Regions from separate parts of the Paenibacillus solisilvae genome, predicted to be linked through region 2. Evidence: riboswitches for the same ligand, from Rfam matches in the RefSeq annotation. Region 2 holds a riboswitch; each other region holds the start of a gene.
The links. A riboswitch is a leader RNA that binds a small molecule or an ion and turns the genes downstream of it on or off. The one in region 2 is predicted to bind cyclic di-AMP.
Positions count from the first base shown of each region.

Region 1 (9,882 bases), on a different contig from region 2:
TACGACAATCGCTTGAGTTTTGGAAATAAATTTACGACATAATTCGACAATGATTATTATTTTTGTCGAATTATTGAACGAAGGAGAGAATCGTATATGATGAATCCGCATGTATTGGAAGAAGAGAAAGTTTTCAAAGATCCAATTCATAAATACATTTATGTGCAGGATCAAATGATTTGGGATCTCATTAACACAAGAGAGTTTCAACGGCTTCGGCGAATACGTCAGTTAGGAACATCCTACTTGACTTTCCATGGTGCCGAGCATAGCCGGTTCTCTCATTCATTGGGTGTGTATGAAATCACTCGAAAAATCATTTCACAATTTGAGCGCGGAGGCTACAGTGACTGGCCGAGAGAAGAGAGAATGGTAGCTCTTTGTGCTGCTCTGCTTCATGATATCGGACATGGTCCATTTTCTCATTCTATAGAAGAAGTTTTTGACACCAATCATGAAGATTGGACTTGTCGAATTCTGCTTGAATCTACAGAAATTAATCAGATTCTTCATAACTATGATCCATCGTTCCCTGAACGAATTGCAGCAGTTATCCGCAAAACATACGATAAACCAATCGTCATCAGCCTTGTATCCAGTCAAATGGATGCTGACCGTATGGACTACTTGCTCCGGGATGCATACTATACGGGTGTTAATTATGGAACGTTTGATCTTGATCGTATTTTACGTGTTCTCAGGCCGCATCAAGAACGCATCGTAGTGAAGGAAAGCGGCATGCACGCGGTTGAAGATTATTTAATGTCCCGCTATCAAATGTATTGGCAGGTTTATTTCCATCCGGTTACCCGGAGTTCAGAAATAATACTAAGACAAATATTTCGTAGAGCGAAAGAGCTTTATGGGGGTAATTATACATTTTCTTGGATGATTAAACCTTTTCAGGACTTATTTGAAGGTACATTGGATGTAAAGTCCTATACCTTGCTCGATGAAGCTCTTGTACAGACCGTGTTTTCGCAGTGGATGAACGAATCTGATGAATTATTATCTGATCTATGTGAAAGATTTCTCAATCGTAGGTTGTATAAATATGTAACCTTAGACGATGCAGAAGAAGGGCTTTGGGATGAAATCAGTGACCAATTTCTCTCGATAGGCCTTCGTCCTGATTACCATCTGGAAATCGACTTTCCTTATGATTTGCCTTATGATGTATACCGTTCAGGTTCTCCAGCATCTTCACACGGAAAAGAGGAGAAACCTCCAATTCTGCTGCTTGATAAGGAGAATCGGCTGTCCGAAATATCGGAGAGATCCGATATCATTCGTTCCATTACAGGCCTGCATCAGGGTAAGTATCATTTATATTACCCGGAAGAGCCTCTAATTGAATCAGCACACAAGCTGAAGCCGCATATTCGCGAATTATTTGGTTTATTGTAGAAAGGAGTTTGCAATTACTTATGTTAATCGACACACATACACATTTAGATGCGCATCAATTCGACGAAGACCGCGCAGAAGTCATCGAAAGAGCGCGGGCTGCAGGTGTACATAAGCTCGTTAATATCGGCTTTAACCGAGAGACGATACCGACAACGATGGCATTAGCTGAACAATATGAGTTTATCTATGCGGCGGTTGGCTGGCATCCCGTTGACAGCATTGACATGCTGCCGGGAGATTTAGAATGGATCGCATCCCTATGCGATCATCCCAAAGTGGTTGCAATTGGTGAGATTGGGCTTGATTATCATTGGGATACGTCACCTAAGGATGTGCAGCAGCGTGTTTTTCGCCAGCAGATCCAATTGGCCAAGCAGAAGCGCAAGCCGATCGTCATTCATAACCGGGATGCACATGAGGATGTTGTCCGTATATTAAAAGAAGAGGACGCGAAAGATGTCGGCGGCATTATGCATTGTTACTCGGGCAGCTGGGAGACGGCTAAGAAATGCTTGGACATGAACTTCTATATTTCATTTGGCGGACCGGTCACGTTTAAGAATGCCAGGGTCCCAAAAGAAGTGCTTTCAAAAGTTCCGCTCGACCGTATTCTTATCGAAACAGACGCGCCTTATTTGGCCCCTCATCCGCATCGCGGAAAACGAAATGAATCTGCTTTCGTCCGTCTTGTAGCAGAAACTGCAGCTGAAATTACAGGCAAATCTGTGGCCGAAATTGCGAAAATAACGACTGAAAATGCACTGAAATGTTTTGGTATTCGATGAAAAACGATATGAAAGCAAGGATTTGGGAGTATACAAGTGAAAAAACTAATCTTTAATCAATAAATTGATTGTTTTTCACGTGATTTTCCTTAAAATTCGTTAAAATCGTCATTAATCTCTTCTTTACAATGTGGAGTAAAAGACGGTATCATTCATCTCAGAGCTTATAACTTTTCCAAATAAACGCTTAATCTCCGTGATCCGGAGAGCGGGGGAACCAAATATTGAAACAGTTTGTATCAAAGCTGGAGTAGATGTTGTTGAATTCTTCTAGGGGTGAATTTCGCGAACACGCAGGAGCAGTATACTGGTGTCAGAACGAATAGGGCGACTCTCTTTGCCCGAATCCGACAGCTAACCTCGCAAGCGTAAATAAGAGAGATCTTCCTCGTGTATTTAATCCATGCTACCTGATTTTATGGGAAGCCACGAAACAGATCCTCTGTCGTCGGCTTCTTTTTGTTTGAATAATGCGTAATCTGACGACATAGGGTGTATCATGGAGGAGGACACTGGGAAGATAGAACTGCGTGCCTGCACGCTAAATTCTATAGTCGCGTCTAGGGTCTTATGTAACACTATGGCGGCGGGGCTATGTAGGGAGGACCGAAGAAGTGGGAGCACTCCAGCTTAAGGATACCCATGGTAAACGATCATCCAGCATGTCTTTCGCATTGCGATGGAAGCATGAGAACGTGCGTTTAATTGTACTAAGCGCTCTGATCTCAATCGCTATGACTTTCATGTTTCTGGTGTTGTTGTACGGAACGGCTGACAAGCACGTCTCCGTAGTATTGAATGGACGAGAAAGCATTGTTTCGACAAAACAATGGGTCCTTCAACGCCTACTGGATGAACAAGCCATCACGATTGGAACTTATGATAAAGTTTCGATGCCGCTTAACAGCGGTGTCAAAGACGGTGACCGCATCATTATCGATCAAGCGGTACCTCTTGTAGTGAAGGCAGACGGCAAGGAAAGAACGTTGTACACGACAGAAAGAACGGTACAGGCGGCGATCGATCAAGCTAATATATCGGTACGCAGCCAAGATAAAATAATGCCTCCTTTGAATACCGCTGTTGAGCCGAATATGAAGGTTTCCGTTACTCGGATCGATAAGAAGTATTCAGAGAATGCATTCAAAGTTCCCTTCTCGATTGTGAAGAAGGAAGACCCTAAGCTTGCAAAGGGTAAGGAAAAGCTTGTACAAACCGGTAAAGAGGGTATGGTCATAAAACGGTTTGAGAGTGTTTTTGCAGATGGTGTTCTGGTTTCCCAGACGCTGGTCACCAAACTTACGCATTCGCCATCAGTGAATCAGGTCGTTGCTGTAGGCACGTTGAAGGAAGAGCCGAAGGTGACCGTATTATCGGCAAAAACAGCAAGTGTTACTACATTGACCAAACGCGGCGTGAAATTCAGCGCTAAGAAGGTTATCAAGAACGTAACGCTAACTGCTTATTCTGCAGGTGTTCAATCGACTGGGAAGAGTAAGAGCCACCCCGAATACGGCATTACAGCATCGGGCTCACGCGTTCAAGAAGGACGTACGATTGCGGTTGATCCGAGGATCATACCGATCGGCTGGTGGGTGTATATTGAAGGGATCGGCTTCCGTCGTGCCGAAGATACGGGAAGTGCGATCAAAGGCAATAAAGTTGACGTTTATTTCGATAGTGAATCATATGCTGAAAAGTTCGGGTTGAAGCGGGGATATACCATCTACGTGCTCGGTCCTAAGAAACCGGAATCACTTTAGCAGATAGGCTGTGATTTATTCATATCGTAATTTGAACGTAAATATGCCATCATAAGAAGAGGCGATGCCTCTTCTTTTTGTATGTTTGTCTGAAGGGAAGGAATGGACTTCCATGATTAAAGAAATCATTGTAGTAGAAGGCAAGGATGATACCGTCGCCATCAAACGGGCGGTTGAAGCAGAGACGATAGAGACCGGCGGATCAGCCATCGGACAGGCGGTTTTGAAACGTGTCGAACTTGCCCAGCAGCGGCGAGGTGTTATTATTTTCACCGACCCTGACCATGCAGGTGAACGTATCCGCAAAATTGTGGCTCAGCGTGTCCCTGGCTGCAAGCATGCTTTTCTCCCACAGGAGGATGCGCTTTATAAAGGCGACATTGGGGTCGAGAATGCTTCCCCGGAAGCGATTCAAAGGGCGCTTGCCAATGTGCGTACGGAAGTTATAGAAGGAAGCGCTGGCGACGCTGAAATTACAGGTGAGGATCTTATGCGGGCAGGACTGCTCGTTCATCCAAGTGCGGCGGACAGACGATTGCGGATGGGTAATCTGCTTGGCATCGGTTATGCGAACGGCAAACAGTTTTTTAAGCGATGCTCCATGTTTCGCATCACGCGTGAGGAATTCGATCTGGCGCTTGAACAGATGGAGCGGGAGACCGAAGGAGGCACTCCATGAGTGAAGGGCTGAAGGTGCATGCCAATGTGGCGACACCTAAACAAACGAACGACATTATCAAGAAATACGGATTTAAATTCAAGAAAAGTCTTGGTCAGAACTTCCTGATTGATCAAAATATATTGAAAAATATCGTAGCTGCAGCTGAGCTCGATGAAACTAAAGGTGCGCTGGAGATTGGTCCGGGAATTGGGGCTCTGACGCAGGAGCTTGCTCAGGCAGCAGGACAAGTAACAGCTGTTGAAATCGATAACCGGCTCATTCCTATTCTGCGTGATGTGCTCTCAGGAGTGCCTAACGTTCATGTGGAACATGGAGATGTGCTCAAGTTAAATCTTAAAGAACTCATTGATGCCCGTTTTAAAGGATTGACAGGTGTTAGTGTAGTCGCCAATTTGCCTTATTACGTCACGACACCGATCCTAATGAAGCTTCTGGAAGAGAAGCTTCCGCTTGAACATATCGTGGTTATGATTCAAAAGGAAGTCGCTCAACGCATGGCGGCAAAGCCAGGCGGCAAGGAATATGGCAGCTTAAGCGTTGCGGTTCAGTACTATTGTATACCTGAGCTTGTGTGCATAGTGCCGCATACGGTGTTTATTCCTCAGCCTAATGTAGATTCAGCGGTCATTAAACTGTCTCTGAGGGACAAGCCAGCTGTAGACGTAAAAGATGAAGGTCATTTCTTCCGTACGGTTCAGGCTTGCTTTGCGCAGCGCAGAAAGACGATTGCTAACAACCTTACGGCCTACGTGGGTAAAACCAACCGCGAGCGCCTCGGACCGCTCCTTGAGAGCTGCGGCATAGATCCGACCAGACGCGGTGAGACGCTTTCCTTGGATGAATTTGCGGCGCTTAGCCGAGCATTAATTGAAGCGGGTCTCCCCGGGTGAAAAATATTGACCAAAGAAATTTGAAGCTGTTTCAGCGCTCAACGGTTATTGCCGTGATGGCGTTGCACAGCTTTTTTCTGCTTTCTGCAGATTAATATCCTCTCAAGTATAAGTAACCATTTATTTGCAGGCCGAATAAATGAATTTTGAAACGCACCAAATGCCCTGTCCGCCCATAGGATAAACGAAGAGGTGATTTGCCCATGAAGCAAGGGGACCTGGTCGTCCGCAAATCGTATGGCGGGGACGTCCTTTTTCGTGTTGCAATAATGAATGAGCAATCTGCTATACTAAAGGGTACGGACTATCGGCTGCTTGCAGACGCGCCGATTCCTGATTTGTCGGTCGTTCCCGATCCTGAATTCACAGGGGCGGCAAGGCAGGTTCGGATCAAAGTAAACGAGTCCATGCAGCGGGTACAGGAGCAGCGGGATAAACAGGTAGCGCACAACGAAAGTCCACTGCGGAGGGCAATGAACCAAAGTCAGCCGTATTTTGAAGTACCCGGTAAAGTGCTTCATCTTGATGGAGACGGGAATTACATGAAAAAAAGCATGCAGTTATACACTCAGATGCGCGTTCCTGCTCATGGACTTCACGTGCATGAATCCCAAATGGCTGATGTCGTATACCGTCTGCTGCCGCAAATCAAGCCTGACATTATCGTCATAACCGGCCATGATGGAGTATTGAAAACAAGGAATGAGGGAGATTTACAAAGCTTGTCCAGCTACAAGAACTCTCAAAACTTCGTCAATGCCGTACACGTGGCCCGTGAATACGAGAAGAACAGAGATGGACTTATCGTTGTTGCTGGCGCTTGTCAGTCCCATTATGAGGCGCTTCTAAAGTCTGGGGCTAATTTTGCCAGCTCACCAGGCCGCGTGCTGATTCATGCCTTAGATCCTGTTTATGTTGCAATTAAAGCGAGTTATACGTCGATTAGGGAGACCATTAACTTAGCGGATGTCATTCACGGTACCATTAGCGGGATTGATGGTGTGGGTGGAATTGAAACTTTAGGGATGTATCGCGTCGGATTGCCAAAACCGCAAACATTAACGGGTGTGAAGTCAACCGTATAATATGCCTCGTCCTGGGCAAATTATACACAGTTCCTGAAAAATAGGTTTTTGTTTGTTGACAATCCGTTAACTTCGCTGTTATAATTATAATTTTTTGACAAACCACCTCCTTTTGGTTATAATGGACAAGGAAAGAGGTGGTAGTGGACAATGGCAAAAAATGCGCTATTGGAGATCAAACGCAGTTTGGAAGCCCATGTCGGCGCCAAAATACGTCTTCGGGCTAATGGTGGTCGCCGAAAGACTGTCGAACGCACCGGAGTGTTAGAAGAAATCTACCCTTCTGTATTTATTGTCAAGCTTGACCAGGAGCAGCATGCGTTTAAGCGTGTCTCCTACAGCTACGCGGATATTTTGACCGAATCGGTTGAAGTAATGGTCGATAGTGATGACGGTCAAGTGCGCATTACGTATATGCAATAAAAGCAAGTTTAAGCCATATGTTACAAGCACGGTCAATAATTGATCGTGCTTTTTTTCTGTCTGCAGAATGACTGCGTCCTGCTTTCGCATTGAAATGGGCTGGTGCATGAACTTAGCAGCGGAGAGCATACTACATTTAACTTACGATGCTAAGGAGGTTCATCTCATGAGTCGCAAACGGAGAAGCTTTATGAGCGAACAGTTGAAGAATGAGTTAGCGAAGGACTTAGGGATCTATGAAACGGTGCAGCGTGAAGGTTGGGGAGGTATTAAAGCGAAGGATGCCGGTAATATGGTGAAGAGAGCGATTCAGATCGCCGAAGAGGCAGCCGCTAAGCAGTATGAGCAAACCAAGCAGCATACACAGACACAAGCGTACGCGCAGCAGCAGCCTCGGTACCCGCAGCAGCAGGCACAATCCCAGTTCAGTACGACGGCAGCGTCGCATCAGGTACAGCAGCCGGCCGCTTATCGGCAGCCGCAGGTACAGCCTATGGCCGCTCGGGCACCGGTTTCTTCTGTTTCGGCAATCCCGCCTTATATGGCGCAAACAGGTCAATCCCAGCAGCACGCTCAATATCAGCAATAACAAAGTCATTCGGCGGTTGTCATAAATGGATAACAAAGGTTAAAAGGCTAAGATGATGAGACCGGGTTAATCGGCATCTCAGAGGTCATCTTAGCTTTTCTTATGACCTTTTGTTATAATATGTGAAGTTTAATGATAACGAGCGGGTGAATCGGATATGAAAGTCTATGAAAAAGCGCCAGCGAAAATCAATTTGCTGCTCGACGTCATACGCAAACGCGAAGACGGATTTCACGAAGTAGAAATGATTATGACTATGGTTGATTTAGCAGACCGTCTTGAGATGGAGGAACTGCCTCGGGACACCATTATTATATCGAGCCAGGCGGGTTATATCCCGCTTGATGAGAAGAACTTAGCTTTTCAGGCTGCAAGGCTTATTAAAGACCGCTATGACGTCCGTAAGGGGGTCTATATCCATCTGGACAAAAAGATTCCCGTTGCAGCAGGGCTGGCTGGCGGCAGCAGCGATGCCGCTGCGGCACTGCGCGGATTGAACCGGTTGTGGGGGCTTAATATTCCGGAAGAAGAGCTCTGTACATTAGGGGCGGAGCTGGGCTCTGATGTACCCTTCTGCGTAACAGGGGGAACCGCCATTGCTACAGGCCGGGGAGAGAAACTGGAACGAATCAGCAACCCTCCGCAGTGCTGGGTGGTTTTGGCCAAGCCTCCCATTAATGTTTCGACTGCGGATGTTTATGGAAAACTGCGTGCAGCAGAATTGAAATCCCATCCGTCTACAGCAGCTATGGTTTCCGCTATTTCGCGCGGTTCCTTCTCCAGCATATGTGATCATCTAGGAAACGTATTGGAATCGGTTACTCTCTCTCTATATCCTGAGGTGATGCAGCTAAAAGAAAGCATGCAGCGTTTAGGAGCTGATGGGGTGCTGATGTCCGGCAGCGGACCTACTGTTTTTGGGCTGGTGAACAAGGAAGCAAAAGTATCTCGAATTTATAATGGGCTTCGTGGTTTTTGCAAAGAAGTATATGTGGTAAGAATGCTAACATGAATCTGACGTTTTTCTTGATTAAATCCGTATAAAAATGATATATTGTCTATATATTATTCGGATTTAGCTGGGGGGAGAACGACTTGAAGAAGTTGAAACGAAGCGCAAGGTTAGTAGAAATGACGCAGTACCTACTTACACGCCCCCATACGTTAATTTCCCTAACAGCATTTGCTGATCGTTATCAATCTGCAAAATCGTCAATAAGTGAAGATTTGGCGATCATCAAAGAGGTGTTTGAGGAAGAAGGGCTTGGAGAGCTGAACACCTTAGCCGGTGCTGCGGGCGGAGTTAAATATACACCCAAAATGAGCAAAGCCGAGGCGCTCATGAATATGAATCATATATGCCGTCAACTAGAGCAGCCCGAGCGGGTTCTTCCTGGCGGTTATTTGTATATGACTGATATGCTGGGGATGCCGGGATTGCTCGCTGATGTTGGACGTATGTTTGCCACTGCATTTGCTGCGGCTGATGTTGATGTGATCATGACCGTGGAGACGAAAGGGATTCCTCTTGCTTATGCAACAGCCGCATGTTTGAACCTGCCGGTCGTTATCGTTCGTCGTGATAATAAAGTGACGGAAGGCTCGGCGGTTAGCATCAACTACGTATCCGGCTCGAATAAACGCATTCAGACGATGTCTCTAGCCAGGCGTGCTCTTAAAGAGCAGGCGCGCGTGCTTATCATAGACGACTTTATGAAAGCTGGCGGTACGATCCAAGGCATGATGGATCTGCTATTCGAGTTCAATGCTAAGGTTGCAGGCGTGGGTGTATTCGTAGAGTCAGGGGAGCTTGGAACCGAAGAGAGGCTGCTGGAAGACTATGTATCGCTGGCTAAGCTGACTGCGGTAGATTTGAAAACAAAGCACACGACGATTGTACCGGGGAACTACTTTGATTGATAAGAAATTAGGCATTAACAGGATCATGGTTACGAGGGTTGACTTCGTACAACTTAACTCACTGGAGGCATACTAATGAAATTACAACCCCAAATCATAGCAACGGACAAAGCGCCAGCAGCAATCGGGCCATATTCGCAAGCGATTAAACTTGGCAATTTGTTGTTCACTTCCGGCCAAATTCCGCTTAATGCAAACGGAGAGCTGGTTGAAGGCGGTATTGAAGAGCAGACGCATCAGGTTTTCCAAAACCTTAAAGCTGTTCTCGCAGAAGCTGGAGCAACGCTGGCTGACGTAGCCAAAGCGACGGTGTTTATCAAAGACATGAACCAGTT
Region 1 is NZ_JBHSOW010000027.1:9,353-19,234, forward strand. It holds gene ACFPYJ_RS07000 (HD domain-containing protein) at 97-1,407, shown strand; gene ACFPYJ_RS07005 (TatD family hydrolase) at 1,428-2,195, shown strand; cyclic di-AMP (ydaO/yuaA leader) riboswitch at 2,370-2,579, shown strand; gene ACFPYJ_RS07010 (3D domain-containing protein) at 2,810-3,958, shown strand; gene rnmV (ribonuclease M5) at 4,071-4,637, shown strand; gene rsmA (16S rRNA (adenine(1518)-N(6)/adenine(1519)-N(6))-dimethyltransferase RsmA) at 4,634-5,530, shown strand; gene yabG (sporulation peptidase YabG) at 5,734-6,615, shown strand; gene veg (biofilm formation stimulator Veg) at 6,766-7,038, shown strand; partial or broken gene ACFPYJ_RS07035 (small, acid-soluble spore protein, alpha/beta type) at 7,205-7,378, shown strand; gene ispE (4-(cytidine 5'-diphospho)-2-C-methyl-D-erythritol kinase) at 7,785-8,639, shown strand; gene purR (pur operon repressor) at 8,723-9,547, shown strand; gene ACFPYJ_RS07050 (RidA family protein) at 9,623-9,882, shown strand, end outside.
Region 1: another riboswitch for cyclic di-AMP. It lies ahead of ACFPYJ_RS07010 (3D domain-containing protein); the one in region 2 lies ahead of ACFPYJ_RS30990 (hypothetical protein).

Region 2 (9,882 bases):
AAACGAGAGTGGTTGTCTGCTTCTTACAATTTGATTTGCTTTAGCAGCTCCATATTTAATTCGGTTACATTCACCCTGGGCTCACCGAAAACCCCGAGCTGCCTGGTTTTTGTAAACCGGTCAATGAGATCGCCTAGGGACTTCTCAGAAATCCCCGTTTCCTTGCTAATTCTCGGTACCTGCGCTTTGGCCCCTTCCGGGGACAAATCAGGATCGAAACCGGAGCCGGAAACGGTTATCAAATCAGCAGGGATATCTGTTAGCTCTGGATTTAACTTTTTCAAGGCGTCAATCTTATCCGCAATTCCTTGCGCATAATCACTGGAAGCAACCGCCACATTGGAGCCTGATGAAGCAGTTGGATCATATTTGGCTGCCGATGCTCTTGGATGAAACAGCTTCGGTGACTCTACATTTTGAGCCAGCAATTCCGATCCAATCACGACACCGGCCGATTCTATGAGACTTCCATTCGCTTGTTTAGGGAATAAAACTTGAGCAACGCCTGTCGTTGCCAAAGGATAGATGATCCCGCAGAGGATCATGAACAATAAAGACACTCGAACAGCTGTAATAACCGATTTCATAACGCTATCTCCTCGTTTCTCCTTCTCTTTATACGATGTTTAATCCATGAAGCACCATATCGATGATTTTAATACCAAAGAATGGCACGGCCACACCGCCTAGACCATACAGCAGAACATTACGTGACAATAATTTATCAGCCGACATCGCCCGGTACTTAACACCCTTCATCGCAATTGGAATCAGCAGTGGTATGATGATGGCATTGAAAATCAGCGCTGATAAGATGGCCGATTCCGGCGAAGCCAGATTCATAATATTCATGGCTTGCAGCTGCGGCATAGCAATAATAAACATCGCCGGAATGATCGCAAAATATTTGGCAATGTCGTTCGCGATGGAAAACGTCGTTAGGGCTCCGCGGGTGATCAGCAGTTGTTTACCAATAGAGATCACCGAGAGCAGCTTGGTCGGATCGGAATCAAGATCGATCATGTTGGCAGCTTCTTTTGCAGCCATCGTTCCTGAGTTCATCGCGAGCCCTACATCAGCCTGAGCAAGTGCAGGAGCGTCATTCGTGCCGTCGCCTGTCATAGCGACGAGTTTACCTTCTTGCTGTTCTTTTTTAATGGCTGCGATTTTATCTTCCGGCTTCGCCTCGGCAATAAACTCGTCTACACCGGCCTCAAGGGCAATAGTCGCTGCTGTAAGTGGATTATCTCCTGTACACATGACTGTCTTGATACCCATAGCCCGCAATTCGGCAAATCGTTCCTTCAAGCCCGGTTTTACCGTATCCTTGAGGTAAATAACGCCATAAATTCGACCGCCTACTGCTACAGCAAGCGGAGTGCCTCCGGCTTTTGCGATTCGGCTGGTTATCGTCTCCAAATCATTAGGAATTTTGCCGCCCAAAGCAGCCGCATATTTTTTGATCGCATCAACCGCACCTTTGCGGACTTGTATGCCACCCGCTAAATTAAGACCAGACATACGCGTGTCAGCTGAGAACTCAACCACTTCCGCTCCATCATACGCTTCGGCTTGCCACGTCTCACCAAGTTTATTGGCAAGCTCCACAATAGAGCGTCCTTCAGGCGTTTCGTCTTTCACGGATGCTTGCAGAGCTGTAAAAATAATCTCTTTGGCGGCTGCGCCGTTTACAGGTACAAACTCCGAAGCCATCCGATTCCCGAATGTGATCGTCCCCGTTTTATCGAGAATCATGGTATCAATGTCACCAGCAGCCTCAACAGCCTTACCCGACATGGCAAGCACGTTAAACTGTGTCACACGATCCATGCCAGCGATACCAATTGCTGATAAGAGACCGCCGATTGTCGTCGGAATGAGACAGACGAGCAGCGCGATCAGTGTGGAAATCTCCAATTTCACATCCAAATACTGTGCCATCGGTACCATGGTCATAATGACGATTAAGAAAATCAGTGTCAAAACAGCAAGCAGCGTTGTTAAAGCAATTTCATTCGGCGTTTTCTGCCGTTTGGCGCCTTCAACGAGAGCGATCATGCGATCCAAGAACGATTCGCCTGGATCGGTCGTCACTTTGACAACGATATAGTCAGAAGCTACCCGTGTACCGCCTGTTACCGAAGAAAAGTCGCCGCCTGCTTCCTTAATAACCGGGGCGGATTCACCTGTAATGGCTGATTCATCAATCGATGCTAAACCTTCAATGATTTCGCCGTCAGACGGGATGATCTCTCCAATTTCAATGCGAACCAAATCACCCTTACGCAGCGAAGTTGAAGACACTTCCTTATAAGAACCATCCTTTTGAACCAATCGAGCCTTCGTATCCGATTTCGTCTTCCGAAGGGAGTCCGCCTGTGCCTTACCCCGCCCTTCAGCCAATGCTTCTGCGAAGTTAGCAAACAGCAGCGTGAAGAGCAGGATCAAGAAAACAGTGATATTATAACCCCGGCCTACGTTCGTGGTGCCAAATAGATCAAGTGAAAGTGATAGAAGTAACGTAATGACCGTACCTACTTCGACAACAAACATAACCGGATTCTTAATCATGCTCAAAGGATTTAATTTTTTAAACGAATCAACGATAGCTTGATTCATAATTTCTTTTGTCATTGTTTTTTTACGTTCCACAGCCATTCAAATCCTCCCTCTCTACGCCTCACCTTATTGCGCCGCCAAATGTTCAGCAATCGGCCCCAATGCCAGCGCCGGGAAGAACGTTAGAGCACCGATAACTAGAATAATCATAATTAAAATCCCCATAAATAAAGGTGTATTCGTCCGAAGTGTACCTGACGTTACAGGAACTACACGCTTCACAGCAAGAGAACCGGCAATAGCCATCATCGCGATCATTGAAATGTAACGCCCAACCAGCATTACGATACCGATGCTCACGTTATAGAAGTTCGTATTGGCACTTAAACCACCAAATGCAGAGCCATTATTAGCCGCACCCGAAGTGAAAGCATAAAGCACTTCAGAAAGCCCGTGAAGTCCTTGATTGGATATCGAAGCAATGGATTCGGGACGTGACAACGCCAGAGCCGTCGGTGCCAAAATGATGAGCGGATGAATCAGAATGGCGATGGCAGCTAATTTCACTTCTTTGCCTTCGATCTTTTTCCCCAAAAACTCAGGCGTACGACCAACCATAAGTCCACAAATGAATACCGATAAAATGAGGTAAAGTAAGCCATTTAATAAACCGACCCCTTTGCCGCCAAACACATTGTTCAGCATCATTTCTGCAAAAGGAACGATGCTTCCGAGCGGTGTTAGCGATTCATGCATCGCATTGACGCTGCCGGTTGTTGCAGCAGTGGTTACTGCTGTAAATAGAGCCGTCTCGGACAGTCCGAATCTGACTTCCTTGCCTTCCATGTTGCCATGCACGCCCATTGCATCTAACGCAGGAACACCGCGATACTCCGCATAGAAAACTGTAGCGACCATCACTAAGAAGATCATTCCCATTGCGGCAAATAGGGTCCAACCCTGCTTTTTATTCTTAATCATTAGACCGAATGCGTACACCAGAGATGTAGGCAGCAGCATCATACAAATAATATGGATGAGATTGGACAGGGGTGTCGGATTCTCAAAAGGATGCGCAGCATTTGTACCGAACCATCCGCCACCGTTCGTGCCTATATGCTTAATTGATTCCAGCGAAGCAACTAACCCGCGCGTAATGGTTTGCTTGGCTCCATCAAGCGTTGAAGCTTCCACGGCTCCCAGCAAGGTTTGCGGAATACCTTGAAAGACTAAAAATAGGGCAATAATGAAGCTAAGCGGCAGAAATACGCGTGTAATCGCCCTGGTCATATCTACGTAAAAGTTTCCGAGATTATCTTGACGGCCAACCAACCCGCGGATAAAAGCTACCGCCACAGCGAATCCGGTTGCAGCCGATGTAAACATCGGGAAGGTAATGGCCACCATCTGAGAGAAGTAAGACAATGTATTTTCACCGCTGTATGCTTGCCAATTCGTATTGGTAATAAAGGAAACAGCCGTATTAAAAGCTAAAGCAGGCGGCATATTACCAATACCATCCGGATTTAGAGGCAGAAATTTTTGAAGACGAAATACAAGATAAATCAGAAGCATCATAACAAAATTGACTAACAAAACGGATCCTAAATACTTCTTCCAGCCCATCGCTTCATCTTCTCGCACACCCATTATGCGATAGGTTACACGCTCAAATGGAGCAAAAACACGATCAAGACCACTCTTTTCATGCCCAAATACTTTCACCAAGTAACTACCCACAGGCTTAACCAAAAGCATGATAATGACCAGTGTGATGACTACTTGTAACAATCCCATACCCATAGCCAGTTCTCCCCTTGCATACTTAAGTTCAATTGCTGCAATTAAAATTTCTCTGGCTTCACTAATACAAAACCGAGATACACCACAATGGCACATGCAATCAGTCCAATAACAATCATGAGGTTGCCTCCTATAAGTCTTATCAAAAACTTCGAAAGCATCATTTACGCTTTTTCGCAATATTTAGAAAATCCCCAAAACGCCAGAAATGATACGGCGAATAAAAAGACCATGGTTACATCGTTGTTCATAACACACCTCCTTCAACTCAGGGCAGAACCTATATGTCGTTATTAAAGGATGGCAGCAGAAACCTGACATCCCCATTTTTAGAATAAATGACATAGTCAGCGCCCAGCCCTTTGTAAATTAATCTTGGATTGAAGCTTTGGGTGACGACATAAATGGGCTTGGAAGTCCAGCTGCGGCATATCTGGATAACCCGGCAGCATAATGGCAGGCTCTCCTCGAACAGAATTACGTTTCCGATCGGATACTCGGGAATGGCCGCTGTTCCCGGTTCCGACGTATTCACTTGGATAATTTGTTTCACACCTCGCCCTTCTAGCCTGAGTCTTTCCATCTTGTTGTTGATTAATGCAATAAAAGGTAACCCACTCAACTTTGCTTGCTGCATAAAGTCATCGCCTGCCTTGGTCGGCGCAGCTATCAGCAAAAAATCACTTTGCATGAGGAACACCGCCCTCCTTCCCTGAGCTATTGTAACGCCGAACCGTATAAAAAGGGGGTAAAGAATCTATAGCAACTGTATAAAAAAAACATAAAAATGCTTTATCCTAGAAAGTGATATAGGCTTGAGAATGGTCAAATAAATAAGTGCGATCCAATAGGAAGCTTAGTTCTTGTTTGCCTGCAGATGAGTATTCAAATTTTCCAGCTAGATCCGTTAAAGCCGATTCAATTAAATGGGTTCTTACGTCTCCCCATGCCTCTTGTTTCTGATGAACGTAATGCAAACCTTCCGTAAGGGTGAGGCCTTTGATCCGCTGAAAAACAGATGCCCATTGAACGAAATCCCCCTTCAAGCTCCCGCATGGAATGACGAACTCCCCTAAACCGCATGTTCCGAGATTTGTTGAGATCGTAAGTATGCCGCAATGACAATCGGCGCCATGTCCAGGCATCAGCTTATCTGATAGCTCACAGTCAAATTGAAAACATTCAATTCGGGTGACCTTACATTCCTTGGTACATTCATCAGCTTCTTTTAATAGAGACAGGGGTTGGTGCATAATAGATTCACTCTCCTCAATTTTTGGAAAACAAAAAGAAGCCTACGAGCAGAGAATCTCTGCTCCCGGGCTTCTTTGCAGCGTCAATAAACGAGCTGTTCAAGGCACGATCGAAGGTGGTTCTCTCCCAATACGCTTACGAGGTTAGCTGTCGGATTCGGGCTTGGAAGTGCCCTACCTCGGCAAGCAGCGCTTGCTCTGGATTCACCCCGAGAACCGTTTTTTACATTCAAACGGCTTTTGGTTGGTTCCCCCGTTCCCCTTGCGGGGACTCAACGTTTTGATTCCTGATGTGAAGTTGTTGCACCGAATGTTACGCTTTCTAGCAAGGGTTGTAAAACGCTGTGGAGAGACTTATTTCGGTTTTTTTTACTTATTTTTCGAGATGAAAGCGGATCCAATTAGAGAACACATTCATTTTCAATATAAATGCTTAGGCTTACTTCCGTTTTAGTCATTTGTAGTGCCCTTCCGATTTTTCAACGACTTTTTTGATGAATGAGAGGGTAAGCATTTTTATTTTATTTTTATAGGTTTGTAATAGATTCTTTACCTCCTTTTTATGCGGTTCAACGTTAAAATTAATCCGTAGAGCATCCAGCAAAGCGTTTTTTTGAGCCGATTCGCAATACCGACCAAAGAGTCAAAAGGAGAATTATCATGGCTTCCTTAGCATCGTCACACGGCAGCAGGCAACTAGTTGTCCTAATCAGGCTCAAGCTCTGTAAGCATTGAAGCGATAAAGGCATGCGCAGCTGCGGTCAAAGGCAATTTTTTCAGCTTGGCAATGCCGACTCTCCGAGAGGGGATCGGCTGCTCTAATTCGATTTCATAGAGATCATGGTGAAGAAGCTCTGCCTTAATAAAATTCTTGATCACGCAAGCGATTCCGAGCCCGGTCCGGGTGAACTCTACCAATAAATCAATACTCCCAAGCTCGATTTCCGGGTTTATCCTCACCCCCTGTTTCTTCGCAACCCCATCGATATAAGCCCGAGTAACGCTTCCTTTCTCCAGCAAAATGATAGGATATTCCATCAGCTCCCCCCAAGAGACCGGACGCTCCGACAAGTGCTTGAATTCCGGCCCTGCTATGAAGCAATCTTCGATGACAAGCGTTTCCTGGACTTCAATATCCGGATCCGTGACAGGTAAATTCACGATTCCAAGATCGATTCTGCCCTGCTTCAGCAATGCCAGCGTCTCCAGCGTGGTGCGGTTCGTGACCTGGATTTTGATAGCGGGGTACTTGTCGTGGAAAGCAGCCAGATACGGCAGCAGATAGTGCCTGGAAAGCGTATCGCCTGCCCCGATTTTGATGTCGCCGCCCAGAAGCTGATGCATGTCAGCTATTTTCCGCTCGCCATTTTCAATAAAATGATACGCCTGCTCAATATAAGGAAAGAGAGCCTCGCCCTCAGCTGTCAGCTTGACCCCCTTTGAAGTCCGGAAGAATAATTGCCCGCCAAGCTTCGATTCCAGCTGCTTTAACGTATGCGTAACCGCGGGCTGAGTAATGAATAACGCCTCTGCCGCTGTGGATAAACTCCCGGTGACAGCTGTGTAATAAAAAACGCGATACCAATCCAAGTTCTCCGCCATCCATTAACCACCTTTATATGAGGTATAACTATTATTCATTTTATTAATGACATTTAAGCGAATTATAATGGAGTTATCAAAAGATTTCCAATAGAAAGGACGAATGACATGACAATAACAGCTATTGTGGGTGCGAACTGGGGAGATGAGGGCAAGGGCAAAATAACGGATGCTCTGGCAGGGAATGCGCGCTATGTCGTCCGGTATCAGGGCGGCAGCAACGCCGGTCATACCATTATTAATGAGTATGGGAAGTTCGCGCTTCACCTGCTGCCCTCCGGCGTCTTTTATCCGGAGACTACGAATGTGATCGGCACGGGAGTCGCCCTCAATATGGAGGACCTGTTCAGCGAATGGGACAGCTTGCTGGCCAGAGGTGTTCCAGAACCGAATTTACGCGTATCCGATCGCGCCCAGCTGCTGCTTCCTTATCATAAGCTGTTCGATGTGCTTGAGGAGGAGCGTCTCGGGGAGCATCAATTCGGCTCAACCCGGTCAGGAATAGCGCCATTCTATGCGGATAAAGCCGCCAAGCTCGGTATTCAGGTAGCCGATCTATACGTGGAGCGGCGTCTTAGAGAACGGCTGAAAGCTTCGCTGGCAGCGAAGAACGTGCTGCTCGAGCATTTATACGACAGGCCTCCAATTGATGCTGATGAGCTCGTAGACGGTCTGCTCGAAGCTGGCAAACGGCTTCATCCCTATGTATGCGATACCTCGCAGCTCCTTCAGGATGCGCTGCGAAGAGGAGATTCTGTCCTTGTCGAAGGACAGCTCGGCGCTCTGAGAGATCCCGATCACGGCATCTATCCCTACTCCACTTCATCTTCCACGCTTGCTGGTTACGCTTCGGTTGGGGCGGGCGTTCCCCCGCATGCCATCAATCGCATCATTGCCGTAACGAAGGCTTATTCCAGCGCTGTCGGTGAAGGTCCCTTTGTTTCTCAAATTGAAGGTGATGAGGCCGCTGAGCTGCGGAGGCTTGGAGGAGATGCGGGAGAATTCGGGGTGACAACAGGCCGTCCAAGACGCATGGGGTGGTTCGATGCAGCCGCAACCGCATATGGCTGCCAGCTGCAAGGCGCGACCGAGGCTGCTTTGACCAACCTGGATGTACTTGGCTACCTGGCGTCTATTCCGGTTTGCACCGCCTATGAGATAGAGGGTGCCCGTGTTACCCGATTCCCGGCGACTCCAGAGCTTGCGAAAGCAAAGCCGATTCTGGAGATGCTGCCTGGCTGGCTGGAGGATATTTCGCATATTCGACAGTTTGACGAGCTTCCGCCGAATGCGCAGCACTATGTCCGTTATATCGAGGAAAGAATCGGGGTGCCCGTCCGCTGGATTTCAGTCGGTCCAAGACGGGAGCAGCTCATTGAAAGATGACAGCCGGAGGCTTAGACCCTTGTAACGCCTTCCAAGCGTTCGTCAATATTCATATAATCGCAGGATAACCATTCAACGTTTGCGAGGCTCATTCGTTCAGTCGCCGCATAAGCTGGAGTGCTCCCGAATAAAAAAGCCGTGTTTGACGCGGGTTCAGTTGAATCCTTCTATTCCGCCGCCGGAAGCGTGAACGTGAACGACACGCCTCCCCGTTCATTGTGCGCCTCGAAACGGCTGCCGTGCAATTCGAGAATTTGCTTCACGATGGCGAGCCCGATACCGGTTCCGCCGCTTTCACGGGTGCGCGCTTTGTCGACACGGTAAAATTGGCCCCATATGCGCGGGAGCTCCTCCTCCGGGATCGGCTCTCCTTCATTATGGACGCAGAAGCGCCATTCGCCGCCGTCCCGGGAGTAGAACAAAGCCAGAAGCATGATGAGTTTTCCCGTCAACAAAGCTGCGCTTAAAGCCGGGCTCGAGCAGACGAAGCAAATCTTAGAGGGTAAAGGCAGCGGCGAAGGCAAGGGAGCGAAAATCATGTTAAGGGGTCCGGACGGCGAAACCACTCAACCTACGCTAACCGAAGAGGACCTGAGCAAGCTGTCGGACCTGATCCCTTCTGTCGGCAAGTACAGCAACCAGGATCCGAAAGTGCTCATCATGATCACCGAGGAATCCGAAGCTTATTTCTCCGGCAGCAAATCGGCCGATGCCGTCGCCAAATCGCTTGGCAACCGGTTGAACACGTATCTAAACGAATAGCTGCATGCACGACATGGCTGCTCCCGCGGCAAGTTGATCAGAAATCTTCGCGGGGCAGCCTATTTTTGGGATGTCTCCAGCCGGAGCTTACACCCTTGTAACACCTTCCAGGCGTTCATCACTATCCATATAATCACCGGATAACCATTCAAAGTTTACGAGGCCTATTCGTTCGGCTGCTGCATAAGCGGGAGTGCTCTCGAAGATGAAATCGATGTCTGCCGGATACAGCAGTTCTTTAAGTTCATCAAGAGCCGCTCCCGTTGATTGTGACAGCTGTTCGAGATTCAGTTTACTGTCATCAATGACCAGATCTTCATTCCAATCACAGGAATACTGGCTCAGACAGCTTTGGCCTGCCCAGAGGCCGAATCCCCACCCGTGATCCTCCGCATACTCGTAATGGAAGAGCAGACCTGTGTTCGCTTCGAACAAAGAAGGCACAGACTGATATGTACCTCCATCTATAACGAAGGTAACCCAGCCGTTTGTTACTGGAAACACATACCCGCCGACC
Region 2 is NZ_JBHSOW010000127.1:1,458-11,339, reverse strand. It holds gene kdpC (potassium-transporting ATPase subunit KdpC) at 24-587, opposite strand; gene kdpB (potassium-transporting ATPase subunit KdpB) at 616-2,658, opposite strand; gene kdpA (potassium-transporting ATPase subunit KdpA) at 2,686-4,356, opposite strand; gene ACFPYJ_RS30995 (hypothetical protein) at 4,643-5,053, opposite strand; gene ACFPYJ_RS30990 (hypothetical protein) at 5,160-5,615, opposite strand; cyclic di-AMP (ydaO/yuaA leader) riboswitch at 5,733-5,903, opposite strand; gene ACFPYJ_RS30985 (LysR family transcriptional regulator) at 6,321-7,217, opposite strand; gene ACFPYJ_RS30980 (adenylosuccinate synthase) at 7,326-8,603, shown strand; gene ACFPYJ_RS30975 (sensor histidine kinase) at 8,771-9,037, opposite strand; gene ACFPYJ_RS30970 (hypothetical protein) at 9,036-9,365, shown strand; gene ACFPYJ_RS30965 (hypothetical protein) at 9,453-9,882, opposite strand, start outside.

Region 3 (9,882 bases), on a different contig from region 2:
TCAGAATCAAATGTCATGTCCGCAAGCTTCTCGATGACTTCCACATGTGGAAGTTTCATAACTTCAGGCAGCAAGGATTCCGAGACATACAAATATTCCAGATGAAGCGTATTGGGAATTCGGACGATTTTCGCCTGTTCGGCTGCCACGCCCCAGTTCGATCGAAGCGCGGCATGAAGGGCTTCTTTATCGTTCTCCAACACAATCGGAATCATAGCTCTGCTAAGGAACGTACTGGTGACGACATTCTCGTTCATTTTCTGCAAATCTATTTTTTCATATAATCGCTTCGTGGTTAAATCTGCCAAGCCGATTCCGAGCGAATTGCCGTGCGATTCCTCGCTAAGATCGCTCGCGACAATGTACTTGACGCTTGGACTTTCAGGCTCCTCGACGCCAAGAATTCGAATTCTGCCGATAATATTCGTATCCATGCCTGTACCGCTGTAGTTTTTGCCGATCTCATCAACCACCAGAACATCAATATCCTCTACCGGCAGCTTAGGCATCAAGGATGCCGAGAAACGGAGCAGCTCCGCTTCTCGCTCAGGAATATTGGCAGTGGGAATCGCCTCGATAACGGCGGTTTCCTCGAAAGCATTCTCCACGATGCCCACTCCGCACAAAATATTCAGCTTCTCCAGCATTACACGGGCTACTTCCGGCATGATATCACGAATTCCATGAACGCCGTAGCTGTGCAGCAGAAGCGCCTGTTTATGCTTTCCGAGGCCGATGGCCGCCATCTTCATCAAGCCGCTTTCGATGCCGATCGGCGACTTGAAATCGGTGTGCACTTTGATGCGTCCTACCAGTATGATCGCATCGGCCGAGAGCGCGTTCTTATCGGTATATACGGGCAAGCCGGCGGGAGTTTCGCCGATTTGTTCCACATCCATGGAAGAGACGACCGGCGCCCCGCAGAACTCCTCCGTAATGCCGAAACTATGCAGCACTTCGACTTGCCCCTCGGCCGTCGCGCCTCCATGGCTTCCCATGGTCGGAACGATAATCGGCTCCGCCTCCCACGCCTTCAATCGACTCGCTATAGAACGAATGATGACGGCGATGTTGGCAACTCCTCTGCTGCCGGCAGTTATCGCTACCTTCATTCCTGGTTTGATCTTGTCTTGAATTCCCGCTTTATCCAATTGGGCGAATACTTCAGCTTCGATATCTGTAACAACAGGTCCTTCAAACGATTGTCTTACTTTTGCCATACGAGGCAATTTCATTTCGATTTCCCTCCGTTCTAGTGCTCGGCGATGCGCTGCTTCGCATGGTTAAGCTTATAATATAGGTCATAATAGCGGCCAATACTAAGGACGATGCCAAGAAATAAAAACCCGCATGAAAGTCGCCTGTCGCATCTTTCAATACACCTACAAACTTAGGACCGTAATAGCCGCCCAAATTTCCGATGGCATTCTGCAAGCCTAGAGCGGCGCCGACGATACTGGCCGGCACAACCGCCGTAGGAATCGCCCATAAAGGTCCGTAAGGAGCGTATACCCCGATCGCGGTAATGGAAAGCAGCACCATTTGCAAGTAAGGATCAGTAACGAACTGTCCGGCGACCATACTGGCTGCGGCGATTAACAACGGAATAATGACATGCTGCTGCCGATTCATACGGCGGTCGGACCAATAAGAATTAAGAACCATACCTATCAATGCGCAGGTAAAAGGAATCGCCGTTAACCAGCCCATAGCTGCAGGATCTTCAGTAAATGTTCTTACAACACTCGGCACCCAAAGCGTATATCCGTAAAAGCCGGTCATCCAGAAGAAATACATGACAACCAGACCCCAAACGGTTTTGTTCTTGAATGCAGCCCCGTAGCCTTTGGATTTAACCGCTTTCTTCTGCTCTTCCACTAACTCGTTGTCCAGTCTTTCACGTTCTTCCGCACTCATCCAAGAGGCTTGCTCCGGAGTGTCCTTCACGACGAACAACCAAACGAACGCCCAGATCAGCGGTGGAAATCCTTCAATAACCAACACCGTGTGCCAGTCAAAATGCTGCAGCAATATTCCCGACAAAGGAGCCATTAGCACAGCGGATACCGGAAGGCAAGCCATCCAGAAAGCGTTTGCCCGCGCCCGCTCTTTTAGTGTAAACCATCTTGCCAACAATACCAATACCGCAGGCCAAACGCCGCCCTCGGCCACGCCGAGAAAGAAACGCGCGATTCTTAACTGCGCTTCGGTTTGCACAAAGCCGCATGCAATGGCAGCAACTCCCCACAATACCATCAGAATAAAAATGACTTTTCTCGCCGACCATTTGCTGGCAAGCAGCCCGCCGGGAATTTGCAGGAGCATGTAGCCCCAGAAGAAGATCCCTGCAATATCGCCGACCGCCGAAGCGTTCAAATTTAAATCCTCTTGAATGTAAGGGATCAAGATACCGACATTGATACGGTCCATGTACGCCAACATGTACATGATAAAGGCTACGGGAATGATTTTCAGCCATTTTGAGGAACTCATACGCTCTCCATCTTTCTATTTAAAATTTTGTGTAGACGCTAACAATTCTGACTGTATGATGCTGTATATGTGCGGAATACTTGCTCCGCCGCAAGCTCAAGCAATTCAGATCCCTGTTCCATCGCTTCTTCAAGCGTCATAGGAGCGCTTACAATGCTGTGAAAACTGTGTATTCCATATTGATACAACGTCTCGATCCCTCTGCCGATTGAACCTGCAAGAACAATAACGGGAATTCCTTTCTTTTGCGCTTCCTGCGCGACACCCATCGGCGTCTTCCCCGAAGCGGTTTGGGAATCAATCCGGCCTTCCCCGGTAATGACTAGGTCCGCTCCCTCAAGATTGTCCGTAAGCTTTGTGTACTCGATCACAACATCGATGCCGCGATTCATCTTCGTTGGAAAGAACGCCTGGAATGCTCCGCCGATTCCACCAGCAGCACCCGCTCCCGGTCTGTCGTGCAAATGAATTCCCGTTTTTCTTTCGATCAGATCAGCCCAATGCCTTACATATTCGTCTAACTTGTTCGCCATTTCTTCGGTTGCCCCTTTTTGAGGGCCGAATACGTGAGATGCCCCTTGCGGTCCGATTAACGGATTTTGAACATCGGATGCAATCAGAAAATCAGCTTCAGCCACCCTCGGGTCAAAGTTCCGAACGTCCAGCTCCACAATTCGGCGCAGCTCGCCTCCTCCAAAACCGACGTCGTTTCCCTCGGCATCCAACAATCTCATCCCGAGCGCCTGAAGCATACCGATGCCTCCATCGTTAGTAGCGCTTCCGCCAATGGCAAGAATAAACTGTCGGCACCCTTCATCCAACGCATGTTTAATTAATTGTCCAGTGCCGAATGTCGTCGTTAGCATCGGATTCCGCTGCTCCGCTCGGATCAAATACAAGCCCGAAGCGCTGGCCATTTCAATGACGCAAGTTTTGTTATCGCCAAGTATGCCATATGATGCCTGAACCGGAGATGCAAGCGGTCCTGTTACTATCACCTCCATCCTTCTTCCGCCTGTTGCGGAAACCAAGCTGTCCATCGTCCCTTCTCCACCGTCTGCAACCGGCACTAAAACCGTACTCGCTTCCGGCATGACTTTCCTTATTCCTCTTTCAATGGCTTCAGACGCTTCCAAAGCCGACAAGCTCCCTTTGAATGAATCGGGTGCGATCACAACCTTCATTGCACTTTCATCTCCTTGAAACCGCTTTCCATTTCTATAGATTAATTATATTTTATTTAACTCCTCCCACACATCGGTTATAATAAACAAAAATTCTATTGAAATCAGGATCATTTTCTGTGCATAAATAATAATATAAATTCTACAATATAAGGATGTTTACCTATATTATGTTAACGAAAGAAATTGCTGGTGAAATTATTAAACAAACGATGACCCGATTAAATCGGAATATTAATATTATGGACCATGACGGAACCATTATCGCGTCGGGAGACCCGGATCGGATCAACCAGCTTCATGAAGGAGCATTGGACGTACTGCGCACCGGAAAACCGATTACCGTAACGAAAAAGAATAAGCAGCACTGGAAAGGGGCTCTGCCGGGAATTAATTTGCCGATTCAATTCCAGGGTCAGATGATCGGCGTAATTGGCATTACCGGAAACCCGGAGGAAATTGAAGAGTTTGGCGCACTGGTTAAGATGATCACCGAAATGATGATAAACCAGTCTTTCTTGACTGCACAGGAAGAGTGGAGGCACCGATTGAAAGAACTCATCTTCGATGAATGGGTCCAGGAGGAGCCTAACCTTGAAACGGTAAAACAAAGACTCAACCTGCTCGGCATGAAAGTAGGGACCCCCTGCCAGGTTGGACTGCTGGAGATCGACAATTCCGATCGACCCCTGATGAATCGAGAATTGATTCGAAAGCTCGAAGAAATCTTTAATGAAAAACGCGTCATGATCGGATCTTTGAACGTGAACCGTTTATTCCTTCTCGCACTGGGGATCACGGAGGGAGTTTTCAAAAGAAAGTTAAATCAGGCCATGGACTTGCTGCAGCGAATGAATATCGCATTCCGGATCGGACTTGGGTCTTCCGTTAAAAACCCTGCATTGATCCGCTATTCCCTTGAAGAATCCGAAATCTCCTTGCTGCTCGGAAACGGAGAACAGAAACTTATTGCTTATGCGGAGATTGAAACGAAAGCGCTTATTGAAAGGGTCGATGCTCGCATTAAGCAGCAATATCTCGAACGCATACTGCAGCAGATGCCCGATAAGATGGTAGAGACTCTGGAATGTTTCTTTGCAAACAATCTCAACATCAGCGAGACGGCAAAAGCGATGTATATTCATCGTAATTCGCTGATTTACCGCATCAAGAAAATCAAAGAGGATACAGGCTATAATCCGCAATTGTTCCAAGATGCCGTTTCTCTGCAGCTAGCCGTATGGATATATACCATGAGAAAGAAATAAATATATTTTTTGATTGGATTGCAAATTCTACGGCTTTATCGCTTACCTCTTTATAACCCCTGATTCTTCTAATGCTTCAATTTCCATCTCATCCACTTGTAATCTATCCCCATAAGCTCATCCAATTAAATAAAAAAAGCAAACCAGCTGTGGTCGATGGAGACACCTGACCTGTATGTGGCCGAGTTCAAAATCGCCGATCCCGCCCAAACAGATCGAAACCTATGCGTCGACCCTTCAATCGCTGCTGGAGAAATCAACGAAGACGCCTCAAGGGACCGCTAACCCGAGCGGTTATGTGGCCGGTATCGATTTCTGGATTATGTATGAGCCATTCAAGCCGTAATAGGTATTCCTTCATAGGACTGAACGCGCAATAAAATCCCTGTTCCTTTGCTTGAGCAAGGGGCAGGGATTTTTGATGGGTGTCTTTGCGACTACGCTCAATTCAGCGAAACAACATATCCTGCTCTTCCGCCCCTTTCACTTCATAATCAGACAAGCATAGTGATTTCCCGCAAGCAGATTGTAGTGGAATTGGATCGCTTCCTCTGTAATTGCAGCCCGTATAACGAATGATCTTGTCAAAAAGTTTCACTCTTAGAATTCTAATTTGTGAACAAGTTGTGAACTTGGAAGGATAATCGTGGAAAAACACGAATAAGTAGCCAGAATGAAAAATTTGCCGAATTCCCGCCATTGGGAAACGGGGGAACCATTTTGGGTGAATTGATCCCGACGTCCGCTAGCACGGACGCCAGAGGCGATCATAGGGAGCCTTCAACCGAACCCCACAGCTAACCTCGTAGGCACCGGAAGGAGTTTCCTGTTTTGAAAAAGATCTCTGCAGCACTGATCGGTTTAGCGATGTTGCTTGTTTTCCAAGCCGGGAGCGTTTTTGCAGACTCCAAGCTGGACGGCGTCGTTACCGATCTAATCGGAACACCTTATGCAACAGCCGGCACGACCACAAGAGGATTCGATTGTTCTGGATTTACGATGTACGTGTTTAATAAACTCGGCGTCTCCATCCCGCACGCTTCCCGGTCGCAAGCAGGTCTAGGCAAAAAAGTCGCGAAGAGCGATTTGATTGCTGGCGATCTCGTATTCTTCAATACGAACGGCAAAAGTATTTCCCACGTAGGCATTTATGTTGGAGACGGCAAGTTTGCACATGCATCCTCCAGCAAAGGCGTAACAATCAGCGCACTCAGTGACTCCTACTACGTTAAACGTTATGTTACTGCGCGCCGTGTTATGAGCCAAACCAGTTACGAGAAATATGCAGATGACCCGTCTGATGAGCTGGACGGCGGAGGCGACTCCGATTAAAAACTGCTCCGCATCGCTGCCGCGATGTGCAGGTGGGCCGCAGGTGCTCGTCCCTTTTGGGACGAATGCCTGCGGCTTTATTATTTTGTGCGCCGGCTTAGACAATAGAAGGGCAGAGTGTGCTCCTTGTATTTATATACACCGAAAAGACCTCTGTTCAAACCATTTGCGCGCATTTGAGGCGATTAAACGCCGCGGAATTATAATAGGCTGCCGCCCATACTTAAGGGCGGCAGCCTATTATCGGTTCATGCACCTCCGCGATGAGGATTGGGAATGCCCGATTTCCGCTTTTCATGATCAGACTGCGGGCGCAGTTGGTAGCGGGCCCACCAGAAGGCGCGTCCGATCTGGACATCGAGCTGCACACCGAGCGGGTTGAGCAGTTCATGGAGCTCATATGCAGTCCCGCAGCCTTCACCGCGGCGGTCTGCAATCACGACCGTAGCTCCCGTACGCAGGCGATCATGCCAAGCTTCCAGGAAAGCGGACCTCTCATCAGGCGCAAGCTCTCCTAAGCAAAAGCACGCAAGCCCCGCTTCAAAAGAGCCCGCAACGCTCGTCAGCTCGGATGAACGCACCATTTTGACAGCCGGTGTCGTAATCCGCGGCGTTCGCGGCCCGGAAACGCGAAGCACGTTTCTGCCTGCTAATGTCTTGGTCACGGCATATTCGACCCGCTTCCACTCGCTCCATCTCTGATCCAAGCTCTCCTTCAATCCCACCATAGCCTACCTCCCGTGTGATGCATTCCTGCTGCTGTGTATCTTGTTCTATACCTATGCCGCTCCGCTCGCAAACTGACCAGAAACAGGTATAATAAACCACAAGAGGGTCGTTCCTGTCCCTTCGTATTGCGTACAGCCGGCCTCACCCATTCCGATACATCTCTCACCCATATAAAGGAGCTGTTGAATCATGTCCTCACGGCTTTCTCCGGCCCTAGCCGCCTTCCATCCCACGCTCGCCGGCTGGTTCTTCGAAACCTTCGGCGACCCGACGCCCGTCCAGCTTGAAGCATGGGCCTCGATCAGGGATAACCGGCATACCTTAATTGCCGCGCCTACCGGTTCAGGCAAAACACTAGCCGCATTGCTGCCCTGCCTGGATAAGCTGGCCAATGACAAAATTACTGCCGCTCAGCACCGCAGCCGCACCTGGACACCGGGTGTGCGTGTACTCTACGTCACCCCGCTGAAGGCGCTGAACAATGACATCCAGTATCATCTGGTTGGGTTTATTGAAGCGCTCGAGCGTCATTCCTCCCAAGCTCCCCTGCAATCCCAATCCATGCCCGATTGGCCTGGCATCCGTTCTGCTGTGCGGACGGGAGATACCCCTTCCCATGAACGTGCCAAAATGCTAAGGCGGCCGCCGGACGTACTCGTCACGACACCCGAATCCCTGTACCTGCTGCTTACCTCGGATAAAGGACGCAAGATGCTCCAAACGGTGGAAACCGTCATTGTTGATGAAATTCACAGTCTGGCCGGTGATAAACGGGGCGCCCATCTGTCGCTCACACTTGAGCGTTTAACCGCACTGGCTGAGCAGCCGGTCCAGCGAATCGGTGTATCGGCCACGCAGAAACCGCTCGAACGCGTCGCCCTGTTCTTGGGAGGCTGGGATTCCGGTTCAGCATCCTCGACGCCTCCTCAAGCGGGCGGCCAGCAGCAGCCCCATCCACTAGGCTATTCCCCCCGCCCGGTCGAAATTGTGGAGAGTGCCATGAACAAGAACATCCAGGTTCGCGTCACCATGCCTGACCTCAGCAAGCCCGCTATGACGCGTGAAGGCGTGTGGGTGCCGATTGTCGAGCGGCTCATGCAGCTGATGGACGGCTGCCGGTCTGCGCTGCTGTTCGTAAACAGCCGCCGCCTGTGTGAGCGGCTCGTCCTGCGCTTAAATGAGCATGCGGGCGGCGAAATGGCGCGCGCCCACCATGGCAGCTTGTCCCGCGAGCGCCGGCTTGAGGTCGAGCGCATGCTCAAAGCAGGCGAGCTGCGCTGCTTGGTCGCCACCTCTTCCCTGGAGCTTGGCATCGATGTCGGTCACATCGATGTGGTCATTCAAGTGGACTCGCCGAAGGCGGCCGCTGCCGGTATCCAGCGCATCGGGCGCGCGGGCCATGCCGTGGGCGACGTCAGCCGCGGCTTCATCGTCGCCCGCCACCGGGGCGACTTGCCCGAATCGGCCGTTTTATGCCGCAGCATTGCGCTTCGTGATATCGAAGAGATCACACTGCCGCATGAGCCGCTGGACGTGCTGTCACAGCAGATAACCGCAATGGCTGCAGCTGAAACGATCACCGCAGACGAGCTTTATGCACGGCTGCTTCGCAGTGAATGTTACCGGCGTTTTCCCCGGGAACGCCTGGATGCAGCGCTGAAGGTACTGGCTGGCTTTTACCCTTTTGCCAGACCGCTTATCGAGTGGGACCGCAAGAGCGGCCTGCTGTCGAAGAGAGCCAACACCGCGATGGCAGCCGTTACAGGCGCGGGCACCATCCCGCAAACCTCAGCCTATCCCGTTCACCATGCACAGAGCCGCATCCACCTTGGAGAACTCGATGAGGAATACATCGGGGAAAGCCGCGTCGGCGATGTGTTCCAGCTCGGAACCAGCTCATGGATGATCAGCAGCATCGAGAACGACCGTGTATATGTGAAGGAAGCGCCGAACCGCTTCAGCGAAATCCCTTTTTGGAATGCCGAGCCCGGCGGACGCAGCTATGAGCTTGGCCGCAAGCTCGGGCGGTTCTTGAGTCAGCTCTCCGATAAGCTCGGATTAACCGCCGGTCAATCCGGCGGAGAAGTCCCCTCCAAGCAGACGGAGCAAGCCGCCTCGGATTGGCTGGATGCCGATTACGGGGTTGATCGGGTCGCTTCCGAAGCACTCATCGAGCTTGTAGAGGCGCAGCACCGGGCAATTGGCCTGCCGACTGACAAGCGTATCGTTATCGAGCATTATCAGGACCTCATGAATCATACCCATGTCATTATTCACAATCCGTTCGGAAGGCGGGTGAACCGGTCATGGCTGCTTGCGATTGAGCGGCAGTTTGATGCTCTGCCTTATAAAATGTTCGGAAATGCCAAGGATAACGGCATTGATCTCGTTATTCCCGACTGGGACGCCTCTTGGCTGCAGACGCTGTGGCATATTACGCCAGGCAGCGTGGAACCGCTGCTTACAGAAGCGATTACCGGATCACCGCTGCTCGGCGTTGCCTTCCGCCGCATTGCGGAAACCTCGCTGCTGTTATCCCGCAGCTTCACGAGAACGCCAATGTGGCAGAAGCGGTTCCGCTCCGAAGAGCTTCTGAAGCAGGCCCTTCCCTATGCGGAGCATTTTCCCTATTTGCATGAAGCGATGCGGGAATGCCTGCACCAGTTTATGGATTCAAGCGGCCTGAAGCAGGTGCTTGAGGCGGTCTCCTCCGGCCAGATCGAGATCGTCGTGAAGGAAACGAAGACCCCCTCTCCATTTGCCGTCCAGTTCTTATCTGATTATGCCACCGCTCAGCTTTATGAGGGCGACGGCTTAAGCGAGACCACACAGCTCCAGCTTATGAGCCTTAGTAAATCGGCTGCAAGCGAGCTGTT
Region 3 is NZ_JBHSOW010000071.1:36,288-46,169, forward strand. It holds gene ACFPYJ_RS19720 (nickel pincer cofactor-dependent isomerase, group 22) at 1-1,235, opposite strand, end outside; gene ACFPYJ_RS19725 (MFS transporter) at 1,195-2,493, opposite strand; gene ACFPYJ_RS19730 (glycerate kinase) at 2,532-3,677, opposite strand; gene ACFPYJ_RS19735 (CdaR family transcriptional regulator) at 3,848-4,945, shown strand; gene ACFPYJ_RS19740 (hypothetical protein) at 5,121-5,291, shown strand; cyclic di-AMP (ydaO/yuaA leader) riboswitch at 5,619-5,772, shown strand; gene ACFPYJ_RS19745 (C40 family peptidase) at 5,777-6,277, shown strand; gene ACFPYJ_RS19750 (hypothetical protein) at 6,526-7,005, opposite strand; gene ACFPYJ_RS19755 (DEAD/DEAH box helicase) at 7,196-9,882, shown strand, end outside.
Region 3: another riboswitch for cyclic di-AMP. It lies ahead of ACFPYJ_RS19745 (C40 family peptidase); the one in region 2 lies ahead of ACFPYJ_RS30990 (hypothetical protein).